One region of the Eubacterium sp. MSJ-33 genome, then DNA from elsewhere that is predicted to be linked to it. Evidence: predicted binding sites of a transcription regulator. Region 1 holds the regulator's gene; the other holds the start of a gene.
What was found. Region 1 encodes NrdR, which represses ribonucleotide reductase genes. Its sites were predicted from a motif close to CACNANATNTNGTG; they were not measured.
Positions count from the first base shown of each region.

Region 2: nrdD (anaerobic ribonucleoside-triphosphate reductase) is a predicted target of NrdR. The motif match lies at 12,153-12,166, and genes of this name have one in related genera.

Region 1 covers NZ_CP076562.1:2,838,720-2,854,177, reverse strand. The annotation lists gene KP625_RS13265 (methyl-accepting chemotaxis protein) at 1-1,086, opposite strand, end outside; gene KP625_RS13260 (ATP-binding cassette domain-containing protein) at 1,311-1,937, shown strand; gene KP625_RS13255 (ABC transporter permease) at 1,950-3,065, shown strand; gene KP625_RS13250 (ABC transporter permease) at 3,080-4,012, shown strand; gene KP625_RS13245 (YigZ family protein) at 4,037-4,651, opposite strand; gene nrdR (transcriptional regulator NrdR) at 4,672-5,127, opposite strand; gene KP625_RS13235 (YlmC/YmxH family sporulation protein) at 5,132-5,398, opposite strand; gene KP625_RS13230 (DegV family protein) at 5,438-6,313, opposite strand; gene KP625_RS13225 (RnfABCDGE type electron transport complex subunit B) at 6,535-7,320, opposite strand; gene KP625_RS13220 (electron transport complex protein RnfA) at 7,334-7,906, opposite strand; gene rsxE (electron transport complex subunit RsxE) at 7,910-8,659, opposite strand; gene KP625_RS13210 (FMN-binding protein) at 8,661-9,230, opposite strand; partial or broken gene KP625_RS13205 (RnfABCDGE type electron transport complex subunit D) at 9,408-10,271, opposite strand; gene rsxC (electron transport complex subunit RsxC) at 10,360-11,676, opposite strand; gene KP625_RS13195 (Gx transporter family protein) at 11,772-12,323, opposite strand; gene KP625_RS13190 (NusG domain II-containing protein) at 12,330-12,686, opposite strand; gene KP625_RS13185 (substrate-binding periplasmic protein) at 12,713-13,543, opposite strand; gene KP625_RS13180 (sodium-dependent transporter) at 13,646-15,022, opposite strand; gene KP625_RS13175 (FKBP-type peptidyl-prolyl cis-trans isomerase) at 15,260-15,458, opposite strand, start outside.
Region 2 covers NZ_CP076562.1:2,452,162-2,467,619, forward strand. The annotation lists gene KP625_RS11545 (LytR/AlgR family response regulator transcription factor) at 1-518, shown strand, start outside; gene KP625_RS11550 (sensor histidine kinase) at 650-1,813, shown strand; gene KP625_RS11555 (hypothetical protein) at 1,948-3,105, shown strand; gene KP625_RS11560 (hypothetical protein) at 3,098-3,880, shown strand; gene KP625_RS11565 (hypothetical protein) at 3,873-4,718, shown strand; gene KP625_RS11570 (ABC transporter ATP-binding protein) at 4,724-5,362, shown strand; gene KP625_RS11575 (GntR family transcriptional regulator) at 5,466-5,843, shown strand; gene KP625_RS11580 (ABC transporter ATP-binding protein) at 5,836-6,537, shown strand; gene KP625_RS11585 (hypothetical protein) at 6,531-7,337, shown strand; gene KP625_RS11590 (hypothetical protein) at 7,516-8,892, shown strand; gene dut (dUTP diphosphatase) at 8,917-9,363, opposite strand; gene nrdG (anaerobic ribonucleoside-triphosphate reductase activating protein) at 9,360-9,890, opposite strand; gene nrdD (anaerobic ribonucleoside-triphosphate reductase) at 9,916-12,042, opposite strand; gene tig (trigger factor) at 12,407-13,561, shown strand; tRNA gene KP625_RS11615 (tRNA-Leu) at 13,644-13,727, shown strand; gene KP625_RS11620 (class I SAM-dependent methyltransferase) at 13,854-15,458, shown strand, end outside.

The DNA.
Region 1 (15,458 bases):
CTGTGTGATACTGTCAATCGAACTTCTTGTATCATCCGCTAACTTCCGAATCTCATCTGCAACAACAGCAAATCCACGGCCTTGCTCACCTGCACGTGCGGCCTCAATACTTGCATTCAATGCAAGCAGGTTTGTCTGACTTGAAATCTGATAGATAATCTGTGTGATTTCCTCTGCGGACTGAATTTTCTCACAGAGTTCTTCGGATACGCGGGTCACATCTTCATTCGCTACATTGATATCATCGGATTTGTCTTTCAAGCTTTCAATAATATCTAAACCGGACTTTACGGATTCGATTGCTCTCTGTGTTGACTGTACCGTGTTATCCTTGACATCAATCAGGTTATCAATAATATCCTGAATCTGCTGTGTCATCGTTGTTGACACTTCCATATTCTCTGCCGTGTCTGTAACGCCTGTGGAAATCGCATCTACAGACTTCGTAACCTCTGCTGTCGCAGCCTGAAAATTATCGAGCTTTGACTGAAGCTGTTCGATATGTGCATTTCCATTATCCACAACCTTTACCATGTTCTCTGTGATTTCTTCCTGATAAGCAACATGATATTCGATTTCCTGACGATCCGTTTCCTGCTCCCGCAAAGTAATGTTACATGCCATCAAAATACCGATCGTAAAGATAATCGTCAAAAGCAGGATTTCTACCCATGTCACGGATGATGCCAATCCATGATTTGCGATTTGAATAATCGTCTGAATCAAAATACCAAGTGTTGAGATTCCACAGGTGATTCGGATATGTAATGTATCCATATAAATAATACACATGCCGATTGCTATAAAAACCGGAAGTGCGTCCATCACAGAACCGGATACAAACGCTGAAATAATTACCAGCACTGCAAATACAGTAATAGATGTAAACTTCGTCAATTCGCTTCGGTCATTGATTATCTGGAATACAACATTTCCAACTGCAAACAAAGCAAATAATACCAGCAGTGGTACAAACCCTTTTTGTGTTTTATGATTAATGATTAGTACAATAATCTTGGCAATCGCAAATGCTGCCATCACTTTCACCGCTAAATCGTTCTTTTTTGCTAATCTGGTTCCATTCATGAATCTATCACCTCGTATCAATCGTATTTTCTACACTGTCATATCTATATTCTGTCTCTCATCCCGGATCGACATATATACTCATATTTATTGAAATTATAACAAATTTACATTCTAAAGTCTATAGAGAAAATCTACATATCCTTGCTTTTTACTTGTATAACTACTATAAAAATGCTATCTTATTTTTATAGTATCAGTTACGCATATATAAAGGAGCACTTATGTTTCAAATCGAACATATATCAAAATCTTACGGAAAAAAGCAGGTACTAAACGACATTTCCTTTGTTGTTCCAGACGGAAGTGCTATTGGGATTCTTGGTGCTAACGGTTCCGGAAAATCCACGCTGCTTTCCTGTATCGCAAAAAAATATTCTGCCGGTTCCAAAGTCCGTTTTGGCTATGTCCCGCAGGAAAATCCGCTTTTTGACGAATTAAAGCCAATTGACAATCTCCGCATGTGGACAAACAAAAAGAAGCCTGAGATTTTAAGTTTATTAACCACCCCGCCATTATGCAAGCTTGGGATTCAGAATTTTCTTGATACCCCTGTGAAAAATATGTCCGGCGGCATGAAAAAGCGTCTAAGTCTTGCCTGTGCACTTTTGGAACATCCACAAATTCTTTTGATGGATGAGCCATTTGCAGCACTTGATCTTCCTGCCAAACAGGATGCATTGCAGTTTATGCAATACTATCTCGGCCTCGGCAATTCGATTCTGATTGCTTCACATGAAGAAGCTGTGTTCCAGTTTTGCAGCCATGTTTATCTACTTCAAAACGGAACGCTTACAAACGCATCTGCGCTGCCGGAGGGAACCAGCTATATTGATTTATTACGAAGATAACGAAGGGAAATTATGTCTCGATTTACAATCTCTGTTAATTACATCCGTGCAAACATAAAACGACTGACGCACTATCTACCACACTTGCTTGTGTCTGTTTTATTGCTGTTGCTTGTAACCGGGGCAGCCGGATTTTATATATCCGGGCATCTGTACAAAGAGAATCTGTTCTCTGCCGTTTCCATCGGTTATTATCTGCCGGAAGAAGGCAATGCGGATTGGACGTCGCTCGGTCTCGGCATGCTCGAAGATCTCGAAGGTATGCAGGAAACCGTACAACTACGGCAGGTGACAAGTGTTGATGAAGGATACCGGTTGCTGGAACAAAGGGAAATTCTCTTCCTAATCATCGTTCCCGAGAACTTCTTCTCCGGAATCATGGACAGCACGAACCTTCCGCTTGACATTGTTGTCTACGATAACTCATCTTTTTCCTCTTATGTGATAAATGAGCTTTTCATGTCCTATGCAGGGCTGCTCGGAACCGCACAGGCAGGCATCTACAGTGGGCTTGACACTATGCGTGCCCACAATTACGACAGCGATCAGGTTCGCCAGATCAACAACCGGGTCAATCTTGTTCTGCTTGACCGTGTATTAAATAAAGGCAATTATATAGAAACAATTCATGCCGAAAATGCCGGTGGTCTGTCGCTGCCCGAGCATTATGTCGTTTTTGCTGTTCTTCTGAGTTTATGCTTCACTGCATTTATTCTAATCCCCTATCTGCAAGGTACCGGCAGAGGAATCAAAGAATATATGCAGCTCTTCCGAATGAATACAACACATATATGGATTGCGAATATTATCAGCACACTGCTTGCACTGTATATTGCCTTCCTGCCATGTTATATCAGTGTCAGCATCTGGTCGAAACAAATAAACCCGATGGGACTATTGCTTGTGTTTCCTGTGATTTTTGCAATTGCTTTTCTTATTTCCGGCATTGCAACTTTTTCAAGAAGTACATTTTCAGCAAATATGTGCGTATTATTCATTGTGTTAATGCTGGCTTATTGCGGTGGTGGACTTTTGCCTGATGCCCTGCTTCCAAAAGTAATCCAGACTATCAGTCCATATCTTCCCGGACATTATGCAATGCAGTTTTTAGGTCGTGCACTATTTTAACTATGGAGTATATTATGAATCGAATGATCGTCGCTTTTAAGCGGATACTAAAACGAAAATTATATATCGGAATGCTGACGGCACTTATTATAATGACGATTGTCTATCAACTGCTTCCTGCTAAAAGCCAGTCCACTGAGATTCTGGTTGCTGTATATATGGAAGAACAGGATTCCTATACCACCGCTCTCCGGAATGAATTGGATCAATCCTCTTCTCTATACCATTTTTACTACACGGATAGTCCATCTGAACTGATCAACGATGTTCAGGCAGGGAAAGCAGAATGCGGTTTTGTTGTACCGGACAATTTCTTTGCTGCTTACATTAACGGCTCCGGTATTGTAAAAATCGCCTTGTATGAAACACCGGCCGGAACTTTATCTGCGGCAATCAGTGAAACATTTTTCCACTATATATTCAAAACGGCATCCCCGCAAATCCTTGTAGACACAATCAATGATTCTGCACTTGACGAAAAATTGCAGCAGAAGATGCAGGAATATATGAACAGTGAAACGATTTTCCGCATGTCCTCAACCACAAATGGTGCTTATGACTACAAAGAAAACACGTATCGAATGATGCTTCCAATACAGGAATTTACCTGTCTGCTTGCAATATTTTCGTGTCTGTTCGGTCTTATGATGTTCTTGCAGGACAGAGAACGCGGCATCTACATTGCATTATCCGCCAACCGGATTCGCGGCATCCAGTATACCACTCTTTTAGCCGCTATACTTCCGGTATATATAATCGGCATCATCTGTAATCTCATTGCTTATGGAACAACAACCTTGCCTTTTGTCAGCCTGATCAGCATCGGTGCTTTTGTATTTTCAATCTTTCTGTCTTTGTTTATAAAGAAAAGCCAGACACTTGCTAAGATACTTCCGATCTTATTACTTTTTTCAATTCTGTATTTCTTCATTCTGTACATTTTTTAATACGAAACACAAAAACGGACGAGATCATCCAAAAATCTCGTCCTGTTCTTCGATCTGCGCTCTCGCATTCGTTGCATCTGTAATTTCTTTTAAAACCGCCTTTGCATCATCAACCGGAATATGTACAGTAAATATCACATCCTCTGCGAACTCCGTATTGATGATTGCAACCTGTCTCGTATTCAAAATATACTGTATCTTCCCCATATCCGTATAATTCGTCCGAATCAGAACTGGGAGTAATTGCTGCATCAGTTTCGTCGTACATGCTTCTAAGGCTTCCTTCGTTGCCTGCGTATACGCCCGGACAAGTCCACCCGTGCCAAGTAATGTGCCTCCGAAATACCGTGTTACAACCACACAGATGTCATGGATTCCGGAATTCTGAATCAACTCCAGCATCGGTTTTCCGGCAGTTCCCTGAGGTTCGCCATCATCCGAAAACCGAAGGAACGGCATTTCCGCACCTATAGAAAACGCAAAGCAGTTATGTCTTGCATCATAATGCTTCTTCTTGACCTTCTCAATAAATGCATACGCTTCTTCTTCCGTTTCGACCGGGGCAATCTGCGCAATAAAACGAGATTTTTTCTCGATGATCTCACCTTCTGCGCCCTCGATCAATTTGATATAGTTCATAGCATCCCTTTCCGTTACGCTTACTTTGTATCCAGTAGTTTTTTCAGCTCACTCATAAAGGTATCCGCATCTTTAAACTGACGATACACAGAGGCAAAACGTACATAAGCGACCTGATCCAGGTCACGAATCTGATCCATCACGATCTCACCAATCTTCTCACTCTCAATCTCACGCACACCAAGATTGAAAATCTTGTTTTCGATTTCATCCACGCATGCCTCAATCTGATCCACGGATACCGGGCGTTTGTGACAGGATCGTACAACACCGGACTCGATTTTGGAACGGTCATATGTCTCGCGATTCTTGTCACGCTTAATTACGATCAAAGGAATCGTCTCAACCTTCTCATAGGTGGTAAAACGCTTCCCACATTCATCACACTGTCGTCTTCTACGGATTGCCTCGTTGTCATCTGCTGGTCTTGAGTCAATCACACGCGTATTATCATCTCCGCAAAATGGGCACTTCATATGTTTATTCCTTTCCTCCCTGAATTTTCCGTATATCGCAGGCATCGATGTCGACCAGAACAATGTCCGGTCCAATGCGAACGATATTGCAATATCGGATGTAATATTCCGTTCCCGAACCAAAGCAGGAAAATAATTTGCCCGGTCCCGGAACGATGATTGCGAGAATCTTCCCTGTCTCGCAGTCAAATTCGACATCGGCAACATAGCCGAGCCGCCTGCAATCCTTGCAATTAATAACTTCTTTTTCTTTTAACTCTAAAAAGCGCATCTCATACCTTCGCTTTTTATAGTTAGTATATGCACAAGCTTATCGCTTGTCACCTTCAAAAATAAGTACCATCGTTCCCGGCCCGACATGCGCTCCGATGATTGGCCCGACCTCACTCATGATGATTTTATTCGGATGATACTTCTCTTCCACCTTTGCACGGACATACTCTGCATCCTCCGGACAATCCGCATGACAAATCAGTACCACATCCTGCTTATCCGCATAGCTTCCTGTACAGATATCCATCTCTGCAAGCAGCTGATTTAATGCTTTCTTTCGACCGCGCACCTTACTCTCTGCAGCAAGCCGGCCTTCCGTATCTACATGCAGAACCGGTTTCAACTGAATCATACCGCCGATAACAGCTGCTGTTTTAGAGATACGTCCACCTCTCTGCAAATATGTAAGATCATCCACCGTGAATTTGTGTACAATATGATGCTTTAATTCTTCGAGTGCCTGCATATTCTCTTTGGCTGACATACCCTTTTTCTTGTTCTCAATTGCATGGTAAATCAACAGCCCATGTCCACCACTCGCACAGATGGAATCAAACACACAAATCTCCGCATCCGGATACTTCTCCTGCATTTCTTCCCGACATACAAACGCGTTGTTGATCGTGCTGCTGATACCTGAAGAAAGACAGGTGAATAATACGTCTTTTCCTGCGGACAGTGCCTTCTCAAACTCCTCTTCGATATCGTTGATATTCGGTGCCGCTGTCTTCGTTCCCTGTCCCGCACGCATACGGTCATAAAACTCTTTCTTTGTCAAAGTTTTCTCTCTTCCATCGAATACTTCATCACCAATCTCAAAACTGATTGGAATAATCACGACACCCTGTTCCTCGGCATAACCGACAGGCAGATCATTCGATGAATCTGTAATAATAACGTAATCTCTTTCCATATTCTCTCCCATTGTATTCACGCTGTGGTATACAAGTAGTACATAATTACGAATTCCGCACAGACGCGCTCCCGCTCGGTTCATCACGCAGTGGTACTAAATTCACGGCAAACAAGTTTGCCATTCATTAAGTACCAGCGTGCTTCAACGGTCTGTGTTAGAATTGTAATTATGTACAACTTGATACACTCTATCGCTTTAATATATTAATACCATATGTTCTATCGTATAATCTTTACTGGGCACTTTTCCTTACATGTGCCACATCCGGTACATTTCTCGTAATCAACAACAGCCAGATGATCCTTCACTGTAATCGCACCCTGTGGACAATTTCTCTGGCACAGACCACAACCGATACAGCCTGCACTGCAGACCGCCTTTACGTCTTTACCAAATTCTTTTGAATTACATTCAACAATTGCACCGGCATCTTCCGGCACCATCTCGATAATGTGTCTTGGACAGGCAAGTACACATTGTCCGCAGGATTTACATTTGTCTTTATCAATAACTGCCACACCATCTACGATGGAAATCGCATCAAACTGGCAGGCACGCTTACAAGAACCATAACCAAGACATCCGAAACTGCAGCCCTTTGGTCCGCCGCCCGGTGCATTGGCTGCAATCTGGCAATCCTCAGGTCCAACATAGTCATAAACATCCTTTGCCTTCTCGCAGGTTCCTGCACATTTTACATGCGCGACATATCTGACACTGTCGATTTCTCCTCCGACAATCTCCACGATTTTCTTCGCTACGGCTTCGCCACCGACCGGACAGGCGTCCGGCTTTGCTTCGCCTTTTGCGATTGCTGCCGCAAGGCCATCACAGCCCGGATACCCACAACCTCCACAGTTGTTTCCCGGCAATGCCTCACGTACTTTGATTTCTTTTTCATCTACTTTTACTTTGAACTTCTCGCTCGCTACACCCAGGAGGATTCCGGCTAAAATTCCGACAATTCCAATGACTGCAGCCGCATACAAAATCGATGCTCCCATTTTCCCGCCTCCTCTAAATCAATCCGTTCAATCCAAGGAAAGCGATTGCCATAAGACCGGCTGTAATCAGCACGATCGGCGCTCCTTTGAAGCTTTCCGGTATATCGTTTTTGTCAATCTTCTCCCGGATACCTGCCATTACTATAATCGCAATCGCAAATCCGACTGCGGAGAACATACCGTTGATGATAGATTCTCCGATGTTTAATTCATCCTGTACATTCTTTAATGCGATACCGAGAACCGCACAGTTCGTTGTAATCAATGGCAGGTACACGCCCAATGCTTCATACAACGATGGAATTGTCTTCTTCAAGAACATCTCCACAAACTGTACCAGTGCTGCAATGACTAAGATAAATACAATCGTGTTCAGATAGGAAAGCTTGAGTGGTACAAGCACAAAATGATAGATCACGCTCGTCACCGCCGAAGCAATCGTCATAACGAAGATAACCGCACCGCCCATACCGGCTGCGGTACTTACCTTCTTTGATACTCCCAAAAACGGACAGATACCCATAAACTGGCTCAGGATTACATTGTTCACAAGAGCGGCGGATATCGCTAACAAAATAATATTCATATCCTACTCCTCCTTTCCCTTGCCTGCACACATGGCATTTGCACAGCTTGCGCAATCCGCCAGTCTGCATGTCTCTGCCTTTTCGCCCGTCTTCTTTGCCTTCTTGATATGGCGACGGTTGATAAACGCAATGATAAATGCCAGTACAAGGAATGCGCCCGGTGCCGATACAAAAATACTTGCCGGCTGGAACAATCCCTGATCGGACAAGATTTGGAAAACCTTCTCACTTGCATGACTCTCAGCAAAATTCTCAACAGCTTTTACAAAACTAAATCCGAAGATGCTGCCGGAGCCAAGGATCTCGCGAATGATACCGATTGTGGTAAGTCCGACTGTAAATCCAAGTCCCATACCGATACCATCAAAAATTGATGGAATCACAGGATTCTTTGAAGCATAGCTCTCTGCTCTTCCCAAAATAATACAGTTTACAACGATCAGTGGAATGAAGATTCCCAGACTGTCGTTCAGGCTTGGAATAAATGCCTGCAATAAAAACTGTACAATCGTTACAAACGAAGCAATAATAACAATATATGCCGGAATACGCACCTTGTCCGGAATCAGCTTCCGAAGCAGGGAAATCATAAAGTTACTCATTGTCAGGATAACCATGGTCGTAAGTCCCATGCCAAGTCCGTTGATTGCAGATGACGTAACCGCAAGTGTCGGACACATACCAAGCATCTGCACAAATGTAGGATTCTCGGTAATAATACCATTTTTTAATCGCTCTGTTATCTTTCCCATGTTACTGTGCACCTCCTGCCGTCAAATACTGGATTGTACGAAGTGCCGCATTCACGGCATTTGTAACTGCAGAAGTTGTGATTGTTGCACCTGACAGCGCATCAATCTCACTATCCTGTGTAGATCCGGTCTTTGTATATGTAAACTGATCAACGGATTTACCGATAAACTGCTGCTTGAATGCATCGGTATCGGCCTCCATACCAAGTCCTGCTGTTTCATTTAATGTCAGGAATGAAAGCCCGGTAATCTTATAATCGGTATCCATACCTACTGCAATCTGAATATCTCCACCATATCCTTCTGAGCTTGTTACGAGTACAACATATCCAACCAGCGTGTTGTTCGCGTCATCTCCGCCAACACATATATCATCAATCGTCACATTCTCAAATCCAAGAGATGAAAGAAGCGGATTAATCTTCTTAATCACACTGCCATCTTCCTCCACGCTCATCACACGGGTTGCCTGTGGAAGAACCGCTGCATATGCATCGTTCTTTGCCTGTTCCTGTGCCTTCTCGATTGGGTCTTTTGTCACACTGTATACACCACCTAATGCAGCACCCATTATAACTGTAATCACACAGATTGCAACAATCGCAGCCACGATGCCCTTGACATCCATCTTGTCTTTCTTCTTTGGCTCTTTCTCATCACCCGCAGAAGTTTCCTCTGCCTTAGCGGCCGCCTTTGCTTCTTTCTTTTCCGTCTTTGCTTCAAGCTTTGCCTGCTTCTTATCCTTCACTTCCGCACCTTCACCAAATGCCTTCGGAACCGTTACTCGCTCAATCAATGGTACTAACAGGTTCATAATGATAATAGAATATGAAACACCCTCTGCACTGCTTCCAAAGATACGAAGAACAAATGTCAGAAGTCCGAGACCAATTGCGTATATTACTTTGCCTACAGATGTAATCGGACTTGTCACATAATCGGTTGCCATGAACCATGCTCCAAGCATCAGACCACCACCGCACAGATGTGCCGCGGTGAACACCGGAACATTATATCCCTTAGCTGCAGCATAAATCGCGATTGCTGCCGCAAATGTTCCTATATAGATAAGAGGAATCTTCGGACTGATAACACGCTTGATAAGCAGATATACCGCTCCGATCAAAAGTGCAACTGCAGATGTCTCTCCGATTGTTCCTGCTGTATATCCTAAAAACATACTTCTTAAGTTCACCATACCGGTAAGCTTCAGAGTTGCAAGCGGAGTTGCCGTTGCCACACCATCGTAGATAAAGTTCGTCATATAACGGGAGAACGACAGCAGCAGGAAGCATCTTGCTCCTAGTGCCGGGTTCATAAAGTTCTGTCCAAGTCCGCCAAAAAGCTGCTTTACAATGATGATTGCAAATGCCGAACCGGCAATCGCCATCCAGATTGGAAGATTTGGCGGAAGATTCAATGCAAGCAACAATCCTGTTACAACCGCTGAGAAATCTCCAACTGTTACCTTCTTGCCCATGCATTTCTGATACAATGCCTCAAATCCAACACAGCTTCCGATACAAACCGCTACCAGTAACGCTGCATACCAGCCGAAAATGTACAGACCAAATGCGGTTGCCGGAACTAATGCGATCACAACATCAAACATAATGTCCGATGTTGTCGCCTTGCTTCTCACATGCGGGGAAGCAGAGACCTTCAATTTCAAATTTTCCTGTTCCACTTTCTCGCACCTCCTATTTCTTACGACTTGCCAAAATGGCTTTTCTTGTACCAGCGATTGTCTGCGTCAGATGCCGCTTCGCCGGGCATACATACGAACAACAGCCACACTCACAACATTCCATACCATTTAACTTCTGAAACTCTTCGAGATCTCCCTGACTTGCCAGAGTCGCAAGCTTGTTCGGCATCACTCTTCCCGGACAAACCTCCACACATCTGCCACAGCGGATACAGTTGCTTGGCTCATATTCAGAAACCTCATCCTTTGTCATGCAGAGAATCGCGGACGAAGATTTCGTAACCGGAATATTCAGATCATAGATGGCTTTTCCCATCATCGGGCCACCGGCAATTATTTTCTCCGGATCCTGTAAGAAACCACCGGCAGCCTCGATCAGCTCCGCAAAGCTTGTACCTGTCCGCACAAGATAGTTACACGGATCTGTGATTGCATCACCCGTTACAGTCACCAGTCTCTGAATCAACGGTTTTCCCTGTCGAACAGCTTCACAGATAGAGTAAACAGTATCTACATTATGTACGATACATCCTGCATCTGCCGGAAGCATCTTCGAGTTGATATACCGTCCGGTATTCGCATAGATGAGCTGACGCTCTGCACCTTCCGGATACTTCGTCTTCATGGAATGAACCTTGATATCCGGATCATCTCCAAGCACTTCTTTTAACTTCTTGATTGCCTTTGGCTTATTGTCCTCCACTGCAATGATTCCCTTTGCCCCCGGGAAGATTGCAAGGGCAATCCGAAGTCCTTCAATCACCTTATCCGTCTCATCGAGCAGACGGCGGTAATCCGATGTCAGGTATGGCTCACACTCAGATGCATTCACGATAATATAATCAATCTCATCCGCATTCTTCGGAGAGAGCTTGACATTCGTTGGAAATCCGGCGCCACCCATGCCGACAACGCCTGCATTCTTAATTGCTTCGAGAATTTCTTCTTTGGTAAGCTCCGCAAGCGGCTTGTCATTTTTCACATATTCAATTTCTTCAAACTGATTGTCATTTTCGATCACAATCGAATTGACCTTAGAACCGGAAGCGGTCAGTCTTGGTTCCACAGCCTTGACTGTTCCGGATACAGAAGAATGAATGTTTGCAGAAACAAATCCACCGGCTTCTGCAATCAGTTGCCCCACCAAAACACGGTCACCTTTTTTGACAACCGCTTTTGCAGGTGCGCCGATATGCTGACTCAGTGGATATACCATATCTCCCTTTGGGACATATTCAATTACATCCTTATCCATCGTAAGTTCTTTCCCTTCGTATGGATGGATGCCTCCTTTAAAAGTTAGTTTCATCGTATCGACCCCACTCAAAAAAATATTTATAAATATTTTAATACAAGTAGGGATTTTTATCAACAAATGTGTTCTTAATTTCACAACTTTTATGTCTAAAATCTTATATTTTTGAGCAGAAATGATGCAAGCAGCCCGATTGCCACACCTGCAACTGTTCCTGTAACCAAAAGCACAAACATATAATATAAAATTCGTATATTTTCCATGACACAGACTGCCACCAGAATCTGTCCCAGATTATGAAATACTGCACCCGCAACACTGATTCCAACCAGTCCGAACACACGGCATTTCTTAAACAGTGTCATAATCAATATGCTGCAAGCCGCACCTGCCAGACTATACAATAACACCGCCATATTTCCGAACAAAACGTTTGACAGGATGATACGACCAACTGAGATTACAATCGTCGACTTCAAATCCAGTCTCTGCAGTGCGATGATCGTAACCAGATTGGCAAGACCAAGCTTCACCCCGGGTACCGCCATATGGATTGGCACAAGGCTTTCCAGATACGATAGAATCATGGCGAGCGCAATCAGCACACCGCAAAGTGCGATTTTGTGATTATTATTTAATTGTGGCTGTTTTTCCTGCATATACAGTTTCTCCCCACGTTGTTTGACACGTTCATTCTTCAACGACCATTACTCTTTTATTTCCACAACCAGCTTATGCGGCAGACAGATAATCGTCTCTCCGGTCCGGTTGATTGCTTGGTGTTTCTCACATATCTTATCCGGGCAGTCTGCATTTTGCACAGTCACGCTGCCGTCCTGCACAACAACCGTATTAACTCCCGCCTTCTGTTTTACCTCATAGCATGCATCCTGATTGAGCTGCATAGTTTTAACTGAATTTCCATCAACCATAATATCCACATATGCACCCGGTTTCTGCAGCTTTTTCCACGCAAAAAATCCCGCCATCGCCAGAATCAGAATTCCGACGATCAGCAGGATATCTGCATGGGATATCAATTTCCGTTCCTGTTTCGATTCCATAATCAATCACGCATTATCCATTATTCCTATTTGAGTGTAACGGATGTGCCCTCCCACAAATATGACTCCGGATGTTCCAGATATCTACCTATGATTTCCTCCATAGTACCATCCCTTCGCATCTCGGCAAATGCCTTTGATAACTCCATCTCCAGTCCACGATCATCCTGCAAAGAAAATGCAACACCTAAGCCAACCGTAAGAAGGGGTTCATCCAAAATACGGTATTCCATGCCATAGTTCTTTATATTCTGCAAAATGGCAGTTTCATGTGCTGCAATCGCATCCACATAACCTTTGCTTAAAAATGGATATATCAGTTCTCGGTTCTGCAAAGCAAACACCGCTCCCAACTCCGGAATCCGCGGATCCGCATGACTTGCAAATATCTCCTCCGGCTTTGTAGTTGACTGCACCGCAATTTTCTTTCCGGCAAGATCTGCAAATGTATAAATATCACTATCCTCTTTCACAGCAACCACTTGGCGACTGGTCATGTACGGATCCGTCCAGCGATACACATCTTCTCTTCCATCAATGGAAAAGCTTCCCCAGATACAGTCAATCTCCCCATTCTCAAGAAGTTCCTTTTTTTCTTCCCAGTTAATATACTCGAACACGGCTTCGTACCCCATACGGTGAAATGCCTCCTTCGCAAGTTCAACATCAATCCCTGTCGGTTCCCCGTTCGAGTTCTCATAATTATACGGTGGGTAATTATCACTTCCCACTATGATCTTCGGTAAATTCTCGGAAACTGCTTCCTCTGTTTTCCCGGCAGATTCGCAGCCACAGCATACGAATGCCAGCACCAATCCTACAAACAACGCAATTTTCTTTGTACCTTTTCTTTTCACAAGACTTCTCCCCATCATCTTATTACCGCTCCCCTCTGATTCTCCATAAGTATATTTACCAAAATCTGCTGTAACTTCGTCTTATCACATATCCCGAAATTATCACATTGATATCCAGCCAAACGCATTCGCAACGGAACTAAGCAGAATAATCAGCGCGAAGATTGGGCACAGATATTTTATCATCACAACAAATATCTTCTTCCTCCGGAACTTACTTTCTCCGTGACAGATTTCCTCTTCAATCTTATCAATTCCGACAACGCGCGATACAAGCAGGCTTGTCACAAATGCTGCAATCGGCATCATCACGGAATTCGTCAGGAAATCAAACAGATCTAAAAATTGCATTCCGATGATCTTCACAAACCCAAGAGGTCCATAGCCAAGACTCGATAATGTTCCGAGTGCAAGCATGATCAGCCCAATCACAACCGTTGACTTCCTCCGTCCCCAGCCAAGCTCGTCCTCAAATGTCGCAACAGCACTTTCCGTGAGGGCAATTGAACTTGTAAGTGCGGCAAATAACACAAGCAGGAAAAACAAAATCCCGACGCCTGTTCCAAGTCCCATATTCGCAAACACCTTCGGAATCGTGATAAACATGAGTGAAGGGCCTGCCTGCAGCGTATCTGGATCTCCGCCGGAAAATGCAAACACCGCCGGAATAATCATAAGTCCTGCCATGATTGCAATCGCCGTATCAAACACTTCTACATTTCTGGTTGCACCCTCGATGGATGTATCCTTCTTCATATAAGAGCCAAACGTAATCAGAATACCCATCGCAATCGACAGCGAATAAAACATCTGCCCCATTGCAGCTACGACTGTCATCCACGAAAAATTCTTTACATTCGGAACCAGGAAATATTTCACACCCGCAATGGCTCCCGGTCTTGTCACAGAATAAATAGCAATCACCACGGAAAGTAATACGAGAACCGGCATCATCAGCTTCGATACACGTTCAATTCCGTTTTGTACACCGGCATAGATAATTGCAAGTGTCACAAGGCAGAAGATGGCAAAACAAAGCTCCGTTGAAACACCATTTGATATAAATGATCCAAAATAACCATCCTCCGCAAGCTTTGCCCCATTTCCACGGATATACTCTGCTAAGTATTTGATTACCCAGCCGCCAATGACCGAATAATATGGCACGATCAGAATCGGGATAATCGCATTGATCCAGCCGCCGAAAGATATCCATTTCTTCTTACCAAAGAACCGAAACGCCCCAACCGGACTTTTCTGTGTCATGCGTCCGAGCGCAGACTCCGCAACGATCATTGTATATCCAAACGTCAGTGCCAGCACAATATAGACAAGCAGGAAGATACCTCCGCCATATTTTGCAGCCAGATACGGAAATCTCCATATATTTCCAAGACCGACTGACGCGCCCGCCGCCGATAACACATAGCCAAGCTTGCCGGAAAAAGCCCCCCGCTTCTCTGGATGTTTTCTATTCATGTAACCTACCCTCTATCCTTTCCATATTTGTTTCGATAGTCGTTTTCCTTTTTGCAAATATACATGGCGGCATCGTAAATATCACGCTGCCATAGAGACAGGCCACACAGTAAACGCAAAAACGAACGAAATGACAGTAACATATTTTCCGTCCTTTTTCAATCGTTTTGCGTCACCTTTCCCGTTATTTCATTAAAAAAGCGTGGATACATTTCGTGTCCACGCTTTTTATGATCTTTATTCTGCAGAAAGCAGCTCAATCTTGAAATTCAGTTCCTTACCTGCCATCTCATGGTTGGCATCAAAGGTGATGGTCTCCTTGTCTTTATCCACAACCTTCACCGGGAACTGCTGTCCGTATGGAGTTGTCAGATAAACCTGATTCCCGATTTCCAAATTCTCAGACCCCGGCATATCTTCAAATGCAACCGTGATG
Region 2 (15,458 bases), 390 kb from region 1:
AGCGGTTACAGCAAAACAAGATGCACATAGATATCGTATATCTGACTTCTCATAGAGAGATGATGCAGGAGGCTTTTGGAAGAAATGTAGTTGCTTTTTTGAATAAAGATAATTATGAGACACGACTTGCTGAGATTATATCGAAGTATGAACAGGAGTTATCAAATGTGCTGGAAATACAGCAGAATGGCGAAACTAGGAGGCTGGAACAAAAATATGTGATGTATATACAGGCGTCTGATAAATACAGTGAGGTGTATTACAGACAGCCGGGGGATATAAAGACCGATTATTTGTTGTCAGGATATACGCTTTCACACTGGCAGGAGATATTACCGGAGGATCAGTTTTGCCGAGTGGCAAGAAACGTAATATTAAATTACGGCAATGTAAAAAAGATAGACAGGGATATGGTATATATGACGGATGACAAATGTTTTAAAATTCCGAAGGGGAAGGTACGCCAATTCCGGACTGCTTACTATGCATATATAAGAAAACAGGTGGTGATTCTTTGAATTTTGTGCTTCACTTTTTGGTTTTATGTATCAAGTTTACATGTATCGTTTTGGTTATGCAGATTGTGTTTGGCAGCAGGACGAGGTGGAAGCAACGAGGATGGATTTTTCGTATCGTAATATGTGCGTGCGTGCTGCTTATAGAGACATGGCTGGAATATGTGGCAATGACTTATAATGAGGCAGATATATCTCCGATTTTGCATTTGTTTTGTGCCTGTCTGGTAATGGATTTGAAAACGGCGGATTGCACACGGAAAACGATACTTGCATATCTGTTAGTTGAAACATTGGGTGTCGTTATAGCATTAGTAGGTTTTAATTGTTTTGCAATAAGGATCGATAGTTTTTATGAGAATCCATCGTTAGATATGATAAATATAGCCGTGGAATGTGTTCTTTTGGCGTTGATAGCCTATTTATTAAGAAAAAACAGAAAAACGGTTACGGTTACAATACCGACATTCATATTTGCACTGCTCGTTGAACTTCTGGTTGCTTTGCAAATAGCATTTGTGGCATATGTATTGGGAGATGGTGTCAGAAATAATGTGCGTGCAGAAAATACATATGTGATTATTGTCATGCTGGGTTCCTCGTTTTGTATGGCGTTATATTTCTTATATATTCATAAGTCTGAACAGATAAGGGATTTGCAGAAGCAGCAGATTGCAATATACAGAAGAGAACAGGAACTTACAAAGAATTATTATACAAGATTGTATGAGAAGAATGAACAGACAAGAGCCAGACAGCATGATATGCATCATATGTTACAGACCGTCGAGGTCATGATGAAAGAGGGAGAATATGAAAAAACGCTGGCGTTTATTCAAAAATGGAAAAAGTCAGAGGGAACAAAAAATAAAATTATCTATTCGCAAAATCGAATTGTCGATGCCGTGATCGATGGCGTATTGGGAGCAGAACTCGAACGAAATGAAATCACATTGAATTACAGTGGGAAAATACCGCAACAGATTGGAATTGATGATTTGGATTTGTGTTTACTGATATCGAATCTTCTGGAGAATGCGAAGGAGGCTGTACAAAAATTAGATACGGATAGGAAAGAAATCGGACTGAAAATCGGAAGAAAAGAAAGTCTGATTTGTATCGATATAAGGAATCCATATACACAGGGCGGGGAATGTGTAAAGGAAGAAGGGTGGCATGGATACGGTCTTAAAAATGTGAAAGAGATCGTAGAAAAATATGATGGGGAAATAGAGGTACAGGATGGAAATAATATATTTACAGTAAGTATCATTTTGGAAAGTGCTCAAAATGAATAAAAACTTCCGTTTCACGAATAAAACTTCCGTTTCACGAAGCAAACATTGAAAAACAGGGGTATGTATGGTTGTATAGATATTGTAAGCGCTTACAAAAATACACGAAAGGGCGGTATACACCGTAGAAAAGTGATATGGGAAGAATAACTAAAAAACGATATATTGCAGTGGTTGGAATAATCATTTTTTTATTTTCTGCATGTGGTAGAAGAATGGAGCATCAGGATATAAGTGGTGGTATAAGTGAGCAAACTTCTACGGATGCAGAAAAAGTTGTATTTCCTGACAGATATGAAACAACTGAGGGAAAAGTAGTCTTCTCTTGTGATGTGTTAGCGCCGGAATCTCCGGCGCTTACATCTGTGACAGCAAGCCAGATAGATTTTGATTATGCCGGAATAAGAGATTGTTTGATACAAGATAATGAAGTTATAGAGACAGAGATATGGGAATGGGATGACGATAAAAAAACTTCAGTTCCCGGAAAATTGAATGTGTCAAAACAGGATTTTGAAAAAAATGAATATGATTATGTGCTGGATAATGGAGCAGAACTTATTGTTGGTACATGTGGTTCGTGGTCTGAGGTTATTTATATGATGCCGACAAACTATATCACAGATGCTTTGAATTTAGGAGGAGAAGATGAGGGGTACAATGGGAATCTATATAAGAAAAATATAAATTTTGCTTTTGCATCACAGGAAGAAACGGTTTCAGAGTTAAAAGAAATCACAAGTCTTTATACAGGTGTAAATGACACGATGCAAACAGTATATTGCGTTGATGCAGATACATTAAATGAAAATCGTGTGGTTAGTGAACAAGAAGAAAAAGGAGAAGAAGCTGATATATATACAAGTGAGGATGATGGATACTATATTTGTATGTGGCAACAGTTACAAGGACTTCCGGTATATTCAAGGGAAGCTAATTATTCAATAGAGTATGCGGGCAATGCACCAATTGTGGCGTATTATACGGAGAACGGATGGCATGATCTGCGAATAGAGGCAAGCAGACTTTATAACTTTGATGTAAAGGGAGAAACTGTTAAACTCAAACAGTTTAAAGAGATTGCAGATGTGGTTTTCAGATACTATGATGCATTACTTACAGACAATACATATGAGATATATCGCGCAACATTGTATAATTACGTGACAGAAGATGGAACAGTAACACCAGTTTGGATATTTAAAACCTATGAAACATATCCGGATGGGAATTTTCGGTGTGACCAATTGGATATCAATGCGGTAACAGGAGAGGTGTTTACAATTTATGATTAAACATGATTTAAAAAGAGCATTTGGAAAACAATTTGTTTTAAGTATTTTTTTATCTTTGATAATTATGGCTTTGATTGTACTGGAACGAAAGGATAAGGGAACCGGTGTGTTTTCTATCATGGAGGATATATTGTCTAGATGTGAATATATGATTGTATTTGCAATGGCAATTATGCCGTACGCATATGTATTTGCAGAAGATTCTGAGAGAAAAACAGTCTATCAGGTTTTGATAAGGGCGGAATTGAAGAAATATGTATTTAGCAAAATTTTATTTATATGCATATCTACGATAAGTGTGATTTTTATTTCGTTTGTTTTATTTGTGGCTGGCTTAAAGAGTTTTGGAGAGGAGTGGATTTCTTATGATTTGGTAATAAAGCCATATGAGTTAAATGGGATAGGTTTTTGCAATTTAGAATTGTGGCCTCTGTTGGAAAGGCACCACGATATGATGTTTTATTGTATTGCGGGGTTGCAGATGGGGCTTTTAAGTGGGGTGGTTGCACTTGCTGCAGCGTTATTATCACTTTTTATTAAAAATAGAATGATGGTTATGATTTTACCTGTAATATGTTTATATACAATGTATAAATATTTGAATGGAATTGTAGGTTATGAATACGGAATATATGCTCTCTTTAATTGTTTTTATAATTACAACTGGTTAGGAAATCATATTTTCTTATGGGCGTTGATAACAGCAGTGCTAATGTATTTGATATTATCAATATTAATATATTTTCGTATTAAGAGGATGGTGCGATATGAATAAAAGAATACAATATGGTAAATACATTAGAAATAATACAATATCTAAAATATTTTCATCGCGTATGCTTGTGATCAGCTTAATACAGTTAGTTTTTCAAGATACTATTTTGAAAACGTTTTACGAATATGCAAAACAGTATAAAGAAAACGTATATCCTTTTATTTTTTCTCTTATATGCGGAAATTTAACGTTTATTATGATTTTTGGATTTTGTGTTCTGTATATGTATTCCGATGCACCATTTATGAACCAAAAAGAGATGTATAATATAGTGAGGTGTGGACGATATAAATGGCTCTTTTCACAGGAAATAATGATATCGAATTTGGCGAGCTTCTTGGTTATATATAATTATTTAATAGAAGTAATTCGGTTATTTCCGCGATTATCATTTGCGAATCAATGGGACCGAATCACGATGTCTTTGTCTTACGGTACAATATCAGCAGATATAGCTGGCTTTGAAATGAGTGTTTTGCAAAAATATTCTCCTTGGATGAGCGCCTTATATGGGATAGGTATGGGAATTCTTGCAGTTAATTTAGTAGGTCATATTATGTTTACATTCAGTTTGTTGATAAGTAGGATGGCTGCAGTACTGGTGGGAAGTTTCTTTGCGATTATGCCAATAATAACTTATAATTCGAGTAATATTTATGGATGGGTATATTATGTATCTCCATTTTCGTGGATATCACCGGGATATATTGTTCGTTCTGTAAGTGTGCCAAATTTGGTTTATAAAATAGCAGCGTGTTTGGTTGGTGCAATCATTTGTATATGTGTAGATTGCATTGTAATAAAAAATCGAGATTTTGATTGGACTGTGGAGGAGTAAAAAATATGACGGTAATACAGGTAAAAAACGCTTGTAAAAGTTTTAAGAACCATAAGGTTTTGGATCATGTATCAATCACCTGTGAACAGGGAGAATGTGTTGGAATCGTTGGAAGAAACGGATGTGGGAAAACAGTTTTGTTTAAATGTATATGTGGACTATATTGTCTGGATGAGGGGGAAATCTATGTAGACGGAAGAAAGAAGAAGGATGAAGAGATATTGCAGAATATCGGTATTATTATTGAAAATCCCGCATTCTTAGAACGGTATAATGGAAAGAAAAACCTGGAGCTTTTGTATGAAATACGGAATAAAAAAAATACAACGTATATTGAAGAAGTAATAAAAAAGGTTGGATTAGATCCTGAATTGAAAGATCATGTAAAAAAATATTCGATGGGGATGAAGCAACGATTGGCAATTGCGCAGGCAATTATGGAAAATCCTCATATTTTAATCTTTGATGAGCCGATGAATGGATTAGATGCACATGGAGTTGAAGATATACGCAAGCTTTTATTGGATTTGAAGAAGCAGGGAGTTACGATGCTGCTGGCAAGTCATAATAAAGAGGATATTGAAATATTATGCGACAGGGTATACGAGATGGATGCGGGGGAGATTTCCGGAATGATGCGTTAATCATTCCGGTTTTTTTAGTTTGAAAAAAATACTTGACAAAACCGTACTACTGTATTATTGTACTATTCAGATAATACAGTAATACAAAAAGGAGGAACAAAGATTGGCGTGGAAGTTCAACAATGAATCCCCGATCTATCTGCAGATCGTGGACGCGATAAAGATGCAGATCGCACAGGGCACCTTGAAACCGGGCGATCAGGTACCGGCGGTACGGGAGCTTGCGGTGACCGCAGGTGTGAATCCGAATACGATGCAGAAAGCACTTTCGGAGTTAGAACGCGAAGGCGTGCTCTATTCCCAGCGCACGGCAGGGCGATTCGTAGCAGAACCAAGAGCAGGAGGAACGAGTATGCGAGAGGAACTGAGTCAGAAGCATATACAGGCGTTTGTGGATAGCATGCGAACACTTGGATATGCAGACGGTGAGATTGTAACAGTATTGAAAGGATATTTAAGTGAGGAGGGAGCACATGAGTAATTTAGTAGAAATATCCGGTGTGAAGAAAGGATACGGGATCTCGAAAACTGTATTTGAGAACCTGAACCTGGAATTACCGGAAGGAAAGATCATCGGCCTGCTGGGACCGAACGGAAGTGGTAAGACGACACTCATTAAGATGCTGGTTGGTCTGCTGCAGCCGGAGAAAGGAAGTATCCGCATCTGCGGACACGAGGTTGGACCGGAATCAAAGGCGGTTGTTTCATATCTGCCGGAGCGGACATATTTCAATGAGTACTTAAAGATCCGTCAGCTTGTCAATATGTTCAAAGATTTTTATGCGGATTTCGATGAGACACGTGCGTATGATATGATGAAGCTTTTGAACATCGATCCGAATATGACCTTGAAGAAGCTGTCGAAGGGTAACAAAGAGAAGGTACAGTTGATTATGGTGATGAGCCGCCGGGCAAGACTGTATGTCTTAGATGAGCCGATCGCAGGTGTCGATCCGGCAGCCAGAGACTATATCATGCAGACGATCCTTACAAACTATGATGAGAAAGCGACGATCCTGCTGTCCACACATCTGATCTCGGATATCGAGAACATATTGGATGAAGTCATCTTCATCAGGGAGGGCGAGATTCTCTGTCAGAAGGATGCGGATGCATTGCGGGCAGAAAAAGGACAGTCAATTGATGCGATATTCAGGGAGGTATTTCGATGCTAGGAAAATGTATTAAAAATGAATTTGTAAACCGTTCCGGATTAGTCGGAATGATATCTGCCGGTGTGATGCTTTTTGCGGTTATCGTGCTCGGACTGGATAAATTATATAACGTGGTTGGTACGACTGCATTTGCCGTATTTGTAAAACTTGTAGATGTGATGTTTGCTCTGGTAATGTTTGCCGTGATTGTGATGGTCGTACTGCTTCCATGCCTTGATTTTAGGAATCGTTTCTTCAAGGATCAGGGGTATCTCACCCATACCCTGCCGGTAAAGACATCCACACTCATCGGCGCGAGACTTATCTGTGATCTGGTGATGATTGCCTGGATGGCTGCTGTTTATGGGCTTGCTATCTGCGTCGCAACCGGGAATTTCGAGGTGTTCAGTGATTTCGTAGGGTTCATACAGCAATTCCTTTCGATGTCCGGGATGATAGTGGATCGGAGTCTGATTGTGCTGGATGGCGTATTGGCACTTCTTATGATGTGGCTCGGCGTGATGTGCAATATCTGGACGATCAACGCCGCCTATGCATTTGGCCATGCATTCACAAAATGGGAACGCATATGGTCAGTTGTGTTTTTTGCTCTGATCCAGATGATATGCGGCATACTTGTTGTTGTGTTCAATGAGATTCTGTCAAAGCAGGATATTGACTTATTTCTGGAGCAGATCTCATCGACGGCAAAGCAGTATCTGGTTGTGCTTGTGACGGTTACGATCATAGAGATTGTCGGAATTGCGGTACTTTCCGTGGCTACAACACTTACCTGCAAACATAAACTGAATTTGGAGTAAATGATTGTTTTCCCCTGGAGTGAAACCTTCAGGGGAAACATTGTTTTTGTATAATCCTTGTATAACATCTGTACTTTTTATTTTTGCAAAATACGACTAGACAGAGCGTAAAACATAGAATATAATTGGTGCGGGGACAAAAGAAAAATACCTAGTATATCATAGGGGGAGATAAACGATGGTGAAAATAAGGAAAAAGAAAAATGCTGTAATAAAATGGCTTCCGTATTTGGCGGGAATTTTATTGTTAGCATTTATTTTTTTGTTTCAGACCAGGTTAGATAAAAGAAATGTACAGAAGGTGGCGGAGGAGACACTTGCATATGCGCGTGCAACATGTGACAGGTATGATGTGTATGTGAATGATCAACAGTCGAAGGATTTGATGAGTCTGCAGGAAAAAGCCAGATCTATCGCATTGTATGAGGCACATGGGGTTGCAATTTGCAATGATATATTGGAGGCCTATGTTGAGGATGAGAATCTGACAGGCGTTGTTGTAACGGATGGGAGAGGAAAGATTGTTCAGACATGTGGGGAACAGGCAGCCGTGTTGTTTCAGGACAGACTCAAGAATGAGCCAATTGCCCAGATTTTGAAATTCCCACAGAAGGTGTATATGGAGCAGGCTGAGATAGATGGCAAGAAGTATAATCTGGCGGTCGTTTCCCGCGAAAAACAAGATGGCTTGATTCTCTGCTATCACGAAGTTGTGATTGCCCCAATCGGGGAAAATGATATATCCATTGATGGCATGCTTTCCGGATATCTGTTTAAAATGGATGGAATAGTTGTTATTACAGACGGAAAAGTCGTGTTGAATAACAATCGGCTGCATGTGCAGGGACAGTTGGCAGCAGATTGTTCAATCACGATTACAGATTCGAAGTCATGGGCAGATGGAAAACTTACGCGGTTGGATTATGAAGGAAAACATTGGTATGGGGAACAGGATGTATATAAAAAATACACGATTTATGTTATGTACCCATCTGGACAGGTGTTTGCAACGCGGACGACGATGTTTGCGTTTAGCACCGCTATTTATATTTTCTTTCTGTTGATTCTTGCCTTTTTGCGTAACTGTTCTGCACAGAGTACGATGCGGGAGTTACAGAAGCAGTTTCGGATTATTAAGGCAATCAGTCGTATCTATAAGCTGAATGTGTTGATTCATCTGGATACGGGTGAGTGGGAGGCAATCCGGATGCCGGGAGAAGTCGGCGCCATATTACAAAAAGAAGAGACAGCCGGAAATATGCTGGAGCGTTATATTCAGAGTTTTGTATCTTCAGAATATCAGGATGGGTATCGGAAATTTGTGGATCTCGAAAGTATGGAAAGCCGATTTGCAGAAAAAGATTATATACCGTATGTTTCGGAGGACGATGGTGGTACATGGTCGTATTCGATTCTTACCCCACAGCAATGGGATGAAAATGGAAATGTAAAAGCTGTTGTATGGGCAATACGGGATGTGACGGCAGACCGTCAGAAAGAACTTTCTTATCAGAAAAAAATAGAGCAGGCAGCCATGGATAACCGGAAGTTTTGACAACCTGCTCCTATAGGATAATATTTAACGACCGGTAGAACCAAATCCACCGGCACCGCGCGCGGTTTCATTTAACTCATTCACAACAGCAAAATCGCCGACAATATAAGGCGTGATGACAAGTTGGGCAATTCTTTCCTGTGGATCAATGGTCTGTGGTTCATTTCCGTGATTATGAAGTGCGACCATAAATTCGCCACGATAATCGGAATCTACAACTCCAACTTTGTTTGCCGGTGCCAGATTGCGTTTGGATGCCAATCCGCTTCTTGCATAGACAAGCCCGGCATAGCCTTCAGGAATTTCCATGGCAAGTCCGGTATGCACCATTACAGTTTCATGTGGCGCAAGTGTGAGAGGGGCATCTATGCATGCATATAAATCTGCACCCGCAGCATTTGCAGAACCGTACGTAGGCAGAACTGCGTCTGGGTGTAGTTTCTTTACTGGTACTTGTATATGGGTTATCATTGGTAAAATTCCTCCTTGAGACATAGTTTGTTTTCTGCGAGAGAACGTTTAACATCGATGATTCTCTGGTTGGAGGAACCGCGGAACCGGAGCGATAAATCTTTTTTATCCATCTCGAATTCTCCATCTACAAGAATATCAATATAGCCGAGCAGTTCACGTGTCTCCGGCCACATTACCATCATTTTTTCCTGAATATCTTTTTCAAAATCATAGCCCGTGTAGCACCACACATCTTTTTGTGGGTACAGAGACTTGAATCTGCGGAGCAATGGGAGCAGTCCTTGTTGATTGACATATTCAAAAGGCTCGCCGCCGAGCAGCGACAGCCCCTTGATATAATCAGGTTTCACATCATTTAGGATTTGCTCGATTTCTGCTTCCGTAAATGGCTTTCCATAATTGAAATCCCATGTTTCTTCGTTAAAACAGCCTTTGCAATGGTGTGAGCAGCCGGACACGAACAAAGAAACTCGTACACCGAGTCCGTTTGCTACATCAATGCGCTTGATATCTGCATAATTCATATCTATCTTCTAACCCCTTGATAATTTACAAATGAAGTACACGTGCTTTAATCTCTTTCGTCTTACCGACATTCCAGAAGTTTTCACCGAGATAACCGCATGTACGACGGGTTACATTCATCTTGGAATGATCTTTGTTGCCGCATTGTGGGCATTCCCATTCGTTGTCATCGTTGATTATGATTTCACCATCATAATCGCAGACATGACAGTAATCGGACTTGGTATTGAACTCCGCATACTGGATATTGTCATAGATAAAACGGACGATCTCTTCAAGCGCCTCTAAATTGTGACGCATGTTTGGAATCTCTACATAAGAGATTGCTCCACCGGAGGAGATTGTCTGGAACTGGCTCTCGAAGCGGAACTTGCTGAAAGCATCAATCTTTTCCCGTACATCTACATGATAAGAGTTTGTGTAATAACCTTTATCTGTGACATCTTCAATTGTTCCGAAACGCTCTTGGTCAATTCTTGCAAAACGATAGCAGAGACTCTCGGCAGGAGTACCATAAAGACCGAATCCAAGACCGGTCTCTTCTTTCCATTCGTCACAGGCTCTGCGGAGACGGTTCATCACACGAAGAGCGAACTCTTCACCGCCCGGTTCTGTATGACTCTTCCCGGTCATAAGCTTGGTTACTTCGTACAAGCCGATGTAGCCGAGCGAGATAGTAGAGTAACCATCCTTCAATAAAGGATCAATCTTTTCGCCTTTCTTCAGACGGGCAATCGCGCCATACTGCCAGTGTACCGGGCTGACGTCAGATGTTACACCAAGCAATGCATGATGTCTGCACATCAGGGCTTCGTAGCACAGTTCCAGACGTTCATCAAGCATGCTCCAGAACTTTTCTTCATTGCCTTTCGCTAAAATACCAATCTGTGGAAGATTCAGGGATACAACACCCTGGTTGAAACGACCTTCCCATTTATAATTTCCGTTTTCATCCTTCCATGGAGACAGGAACGAACGGCATCCCATGCAGGAGAATACATTTCCTTCGTAGTTTTCACGCATCTTTTTTGCGGAAATGTAATCCGGATAGAGACGCTTGGCAGAACATTTTACAGCTAATTTTGTAATGTGGTCGTATTTGCCGCCCTTTAAGCAGTTGTGTTCATCCAATACATAAATAAGCTTCGGAAATGCAGGTGTTACATAGACGCCCTTCTCGTTCTTGATGCCTTCAAGACGCTGCCGTAGTATCTCCTCGATGATAATTGCATTTTCCTCGATATACTCATCGTTTGGATCAAGATTCAGGAATAAAGTTACGAATGGCGACTGACCATTTGTTGTCATCAATGTATTAATCTGGTACTGGATTGTCTGAACGCCGGAACGAAGCTCATCCTGCAGGCGGTCCTGGGCCATCTGCTCTAAAATCGTATCGTCAATCTTATCCCCGAACTCTTCAATTAATTTATTCTTATACTTATTGTAGCTCTTGCGAAGATATTTGCCGAGATGACGGATGTCTACGGACTGTCCGCCGTACTGGCTGCTGGCAACGGAGGAAATGATCTGTGTCATAACCGTACATGCTACCTGAAAGCTCTTTGGGCTTTCGATGAGCTTGCCGTTCATTACGGTGCCATTGTCAAGCATATCGCCGATGTTGATCAGACAGCAGTTGAAAATCGGCTGTAAGAAATAATCCGCGTCATGGAAATGCAGCACACCCTCATCGTGTGCCTTGGAAATCTTCTCAGGAAGCAGAACACGACGTGTCAGATCCTTGGATACTTCCCCGGCAATCAGATCACGCTGCGTAGAAGCAACGGTTGCGTTCTTGTTTGAATTTTCTTCCATAACGTCCTTGTTACGGTTTTTGATCAGACTCAGGATGGAATCATCTGTTGTGTTTGCTTTTCGGACGAGCTCACGGGAGTAACGATAGATGATGTAAGTTTTGGCAAGAACGAACTTGCCGTCGGCCATCAGCTTTTGCTCGATAATATCCTGGATATCTTCGACGAGCATACGTGGACGATTCTTACTCTCGATGCTTTCCACAATCTCTTCAATCTTTTCATCTGAAACTTTTTCACATGGTTCAACCTCAGCATTTGCCTTTTTGATGGCAGTGATGATCTTGCTGCGGTCATAGGTCACTGTATGACCATCTCGTTTGATAACTTTCATAAACCCTCTCCTAAAACTATCTGTGCAGTGTATTTCTTTGGTATCCAAATAAAAAACGTGAATACGGTTTCACATTATACCATCAGACTTGTGCTTTGTAAACATGAAAACACTAAATCTAGTGTCGAAAAATTACACAAAAACTAGATATTGCGATTTTTTGGACACCTAAAATGTCGGAAAACCGCGTATTCAAGCCAAATTCCGGATGTGAAAGACCGTGAAAAAATGTGTTTCGGGTGTGATTTCTTTGTGAAATAAGAAAATAAGCTTTTCATTTTTATAAAAATATGGTATAAATGCTAGGGATTTAAGTGTAAATCCAGTAGTTATATATGTAGAGATAGAAGGGATATGTAGTATTATGAAGAAGCAGTTTAGAACACTTGGGTATGTGCTGAGTCTTGCACTAGGTATGACGATGCTTACCGGATGTGGAAAAAAAGTAGATGGTGTGGATCAGCAGAGCATGATCGACAAATACGCCGCATATTGTGATCTGCCGGAGTATAAAGGGCTGGAATATGAGGAGACAAAGACAACTGTGACAGATGCAGATGTTGATGCGAAGATCCAGTCGTTACTGAATCAGTATGCAACAAGTAAGCAGGTTACAGAGGGAACGGTTGCAAACGGTGATAATGTCAATATTGACTTTGTAGGAAGTGTTGATGGTGTAGAGTTTGAAGGTGGTAATTCCGAAGGAAAAGGATATGATGTGACCCTCGGAAGCGGATCTATGATTCCGGGATTTGAAGAAGGAATTGTAGGACATAAGATCGGTGAAACATTCAATATTAAAGCAACATTCCCTGAGGATTATGGAAAAGATGAGTTGAAAGGAAAGGAAGCGGACTTCAAGATTACGCTGAACTATAAGACAGACAGCGAACTCCCGGAGTATAACGATGCATTTGTCGCATCTTATACAGATGCAGCTACCGTGGACGAATATGAGGAATCTGTCAGAAAAGATCTGGTAGATCAGCAGGAAAAATCTGATAAGAGCCAGAATGAAAGTGCAATTATGCAGGTTTTGATCGATTCCACGACTTACAACGAATATCCGGAACAGGAAATGCAGGATCTGATTGATGAGGGCATTGCGCAACAGGAAAAGGCAGCATCCAGCTATGGATATTCCCTTGGTGATTATGTAACAGCAAGATTTGGTTTCTCGGATGAGGATTCCTTCCGTGAGTATATTCAGAAAACAGCAGAGGATTACATGAAAGAAAAAATTGTAGTCTGTGCGGTAGCCAAGAAGGAAGGCATTACTGTTTCCAAAACAGAAGTTGATGACTATAAGAAGACCGTTATGGAGTATTATGGTTATGAAGACGAAGATAAAATGAAAGAAGACTTTACAGCAGAGGATTTTGTGTATTATGCATTGGCACAGAAGGTTGTAGATTTCATTCTGGAAAATGGTAAGGGTGTACAGGCAACAGCCGGTGATGCAACTGTAGAATTGCCTGCGGCAACCGAAAACGATGCGTCATCTACCGATGCAGAATAATTTAAAATAAAAGGCGTTTCGAATTTGTTGAAATTTTTGTTGACATTTGTGGATAGAAATGATATGATACGAAACGCAGTACGCGGAAGTGGCGGAATTGGCAGACGCGCAGGCTTCAGGTGCCTGTGGTAGCAATACCGTGTGGGTTCAAGTCCCATCTTCCGCATTCATATGTAAAAAAGCATCCAGGTTGGATGCTTTTTTGTTGTCTGGAAAACATGGTCATCTTCTGACCGAACAAGCAGAAAACAGCTTGCCCATACAGCATAAGTTTGATACAATAAACGTAGTTATGGGAAAAACGGTATCTATAAAATTTCATAAGATGCGCACAGAAGATCTGAAGCGGCAGGTGGAGCTGAGCAAAAGAAAAGCAGATATCAAAATTCCACAGTTTGTTGTGAAGCAGTTTGACATCGATGAATTGCGGGAAGAGGGGCGGATCTGCTACCGGCTGGTTCCAAAACAGGGATTCAACGGAACATATATTATGTATTTGTATTCCAGTAAATTATGTTTTCCGATGAATCCGACAGAATGGATATTCCTTGCGAAGACGGCTCTGGCGTGTCATGCGGGAGTTTTTCTGCCGATGTATCCGCTTGCACCGGAGCATTGCTGTAAAGAAGTGTTCCAGATGCTCGTGCCGACATACAGGAATTGTACGAAAGGACAGGATGTGGAACGTGTTGTTCTGATGGGATGTGGCGCCGGTGGAGGACTTGCGCTATCCATTGCAATGCTTGCATGGCGCGAGGGATTTCGAAAACCGGATCAATTGATTCTGCTGTCTCCGATGATGGATACAGAATTTTTTGATAAAGAACTCGAACAGGAGCTGATTGAGTCTTCCAAACGCTCGAAATGGACATTTTACAACGAACACGTCAAGGAATTCCTCAATTCTTACTGGGTGCGAGATTATGCGGTCAAGACAGAATATACCAGCCCGTATTACGGAGATATGACGGATATCTGTGACGATGTTGTGCTGTTTTCGGGTGTGCAGGATCTGTATCATTGTTATGCCCGGGAATTTTATAAGAAAGCGAAAAAAGCGGGTGCGAATATTCGGTTCTTTGAATTCGAGGAAGAAGCCGAAGATTTCATGATCTATGATAGAACAAAAGAATATAAGAAGGCACAGGGCTTTTTGATTGACTGTATCAATGGAACGTTTGATACGTCTCTGCGGGCGATTTATCCTTTAAAGATGATGTCTGACTGGTCAAAGAAATATCCGGAATATTTTAAGGATGATTGGGCAGAGAAGTTTATATATAGTCACAAATTTGATTTCACAAGACTGAACCCGCATATCAGCGAATACCAGAATATCCGTATGGCAGCAGACGCAAGCGCCTGTGATACGCTTGTTCGAAGATTTGTGCAGGAATTTCCGTTTGGAACAGTCATACATATGGCATGTCGTCTGGATAATATGTTTGGCAGGGTGGATAATGGCAGGATTCAGTGGTATAGTCTGGATTCGCATAATATCATGTCGTTACGGAGGACCATGTATGGTGTGCGACCGCGGGAAAAGACAATCGGACGGAGACTGATGGATTTTTCGTGGCTGGATGAGATACAGTGCAAGCAGAACCAGGGGGTCTTGTTTGTCTGTGACGATGGTTTTTCATATCTGAGTAAGAATGAGGTCCGGGATTTGATTGAGAAAATACGTTTGACATTTCCTGGTGCCCATCTGATTTTTACCGCGTCTACAAGTGTTGCGAATATGGCTGCGAATATGAGTAAGCATAGCCAGACTGTACAGCGGAGGAAAAAAAGAAAATTCTCGGTGAATGATGCGGCACAGGTGTTTTTCGCATGGAGACCGGATTACCGGATCATAGAGGAACAACCGATTTTTCGATATCTTGAAATACCGAAG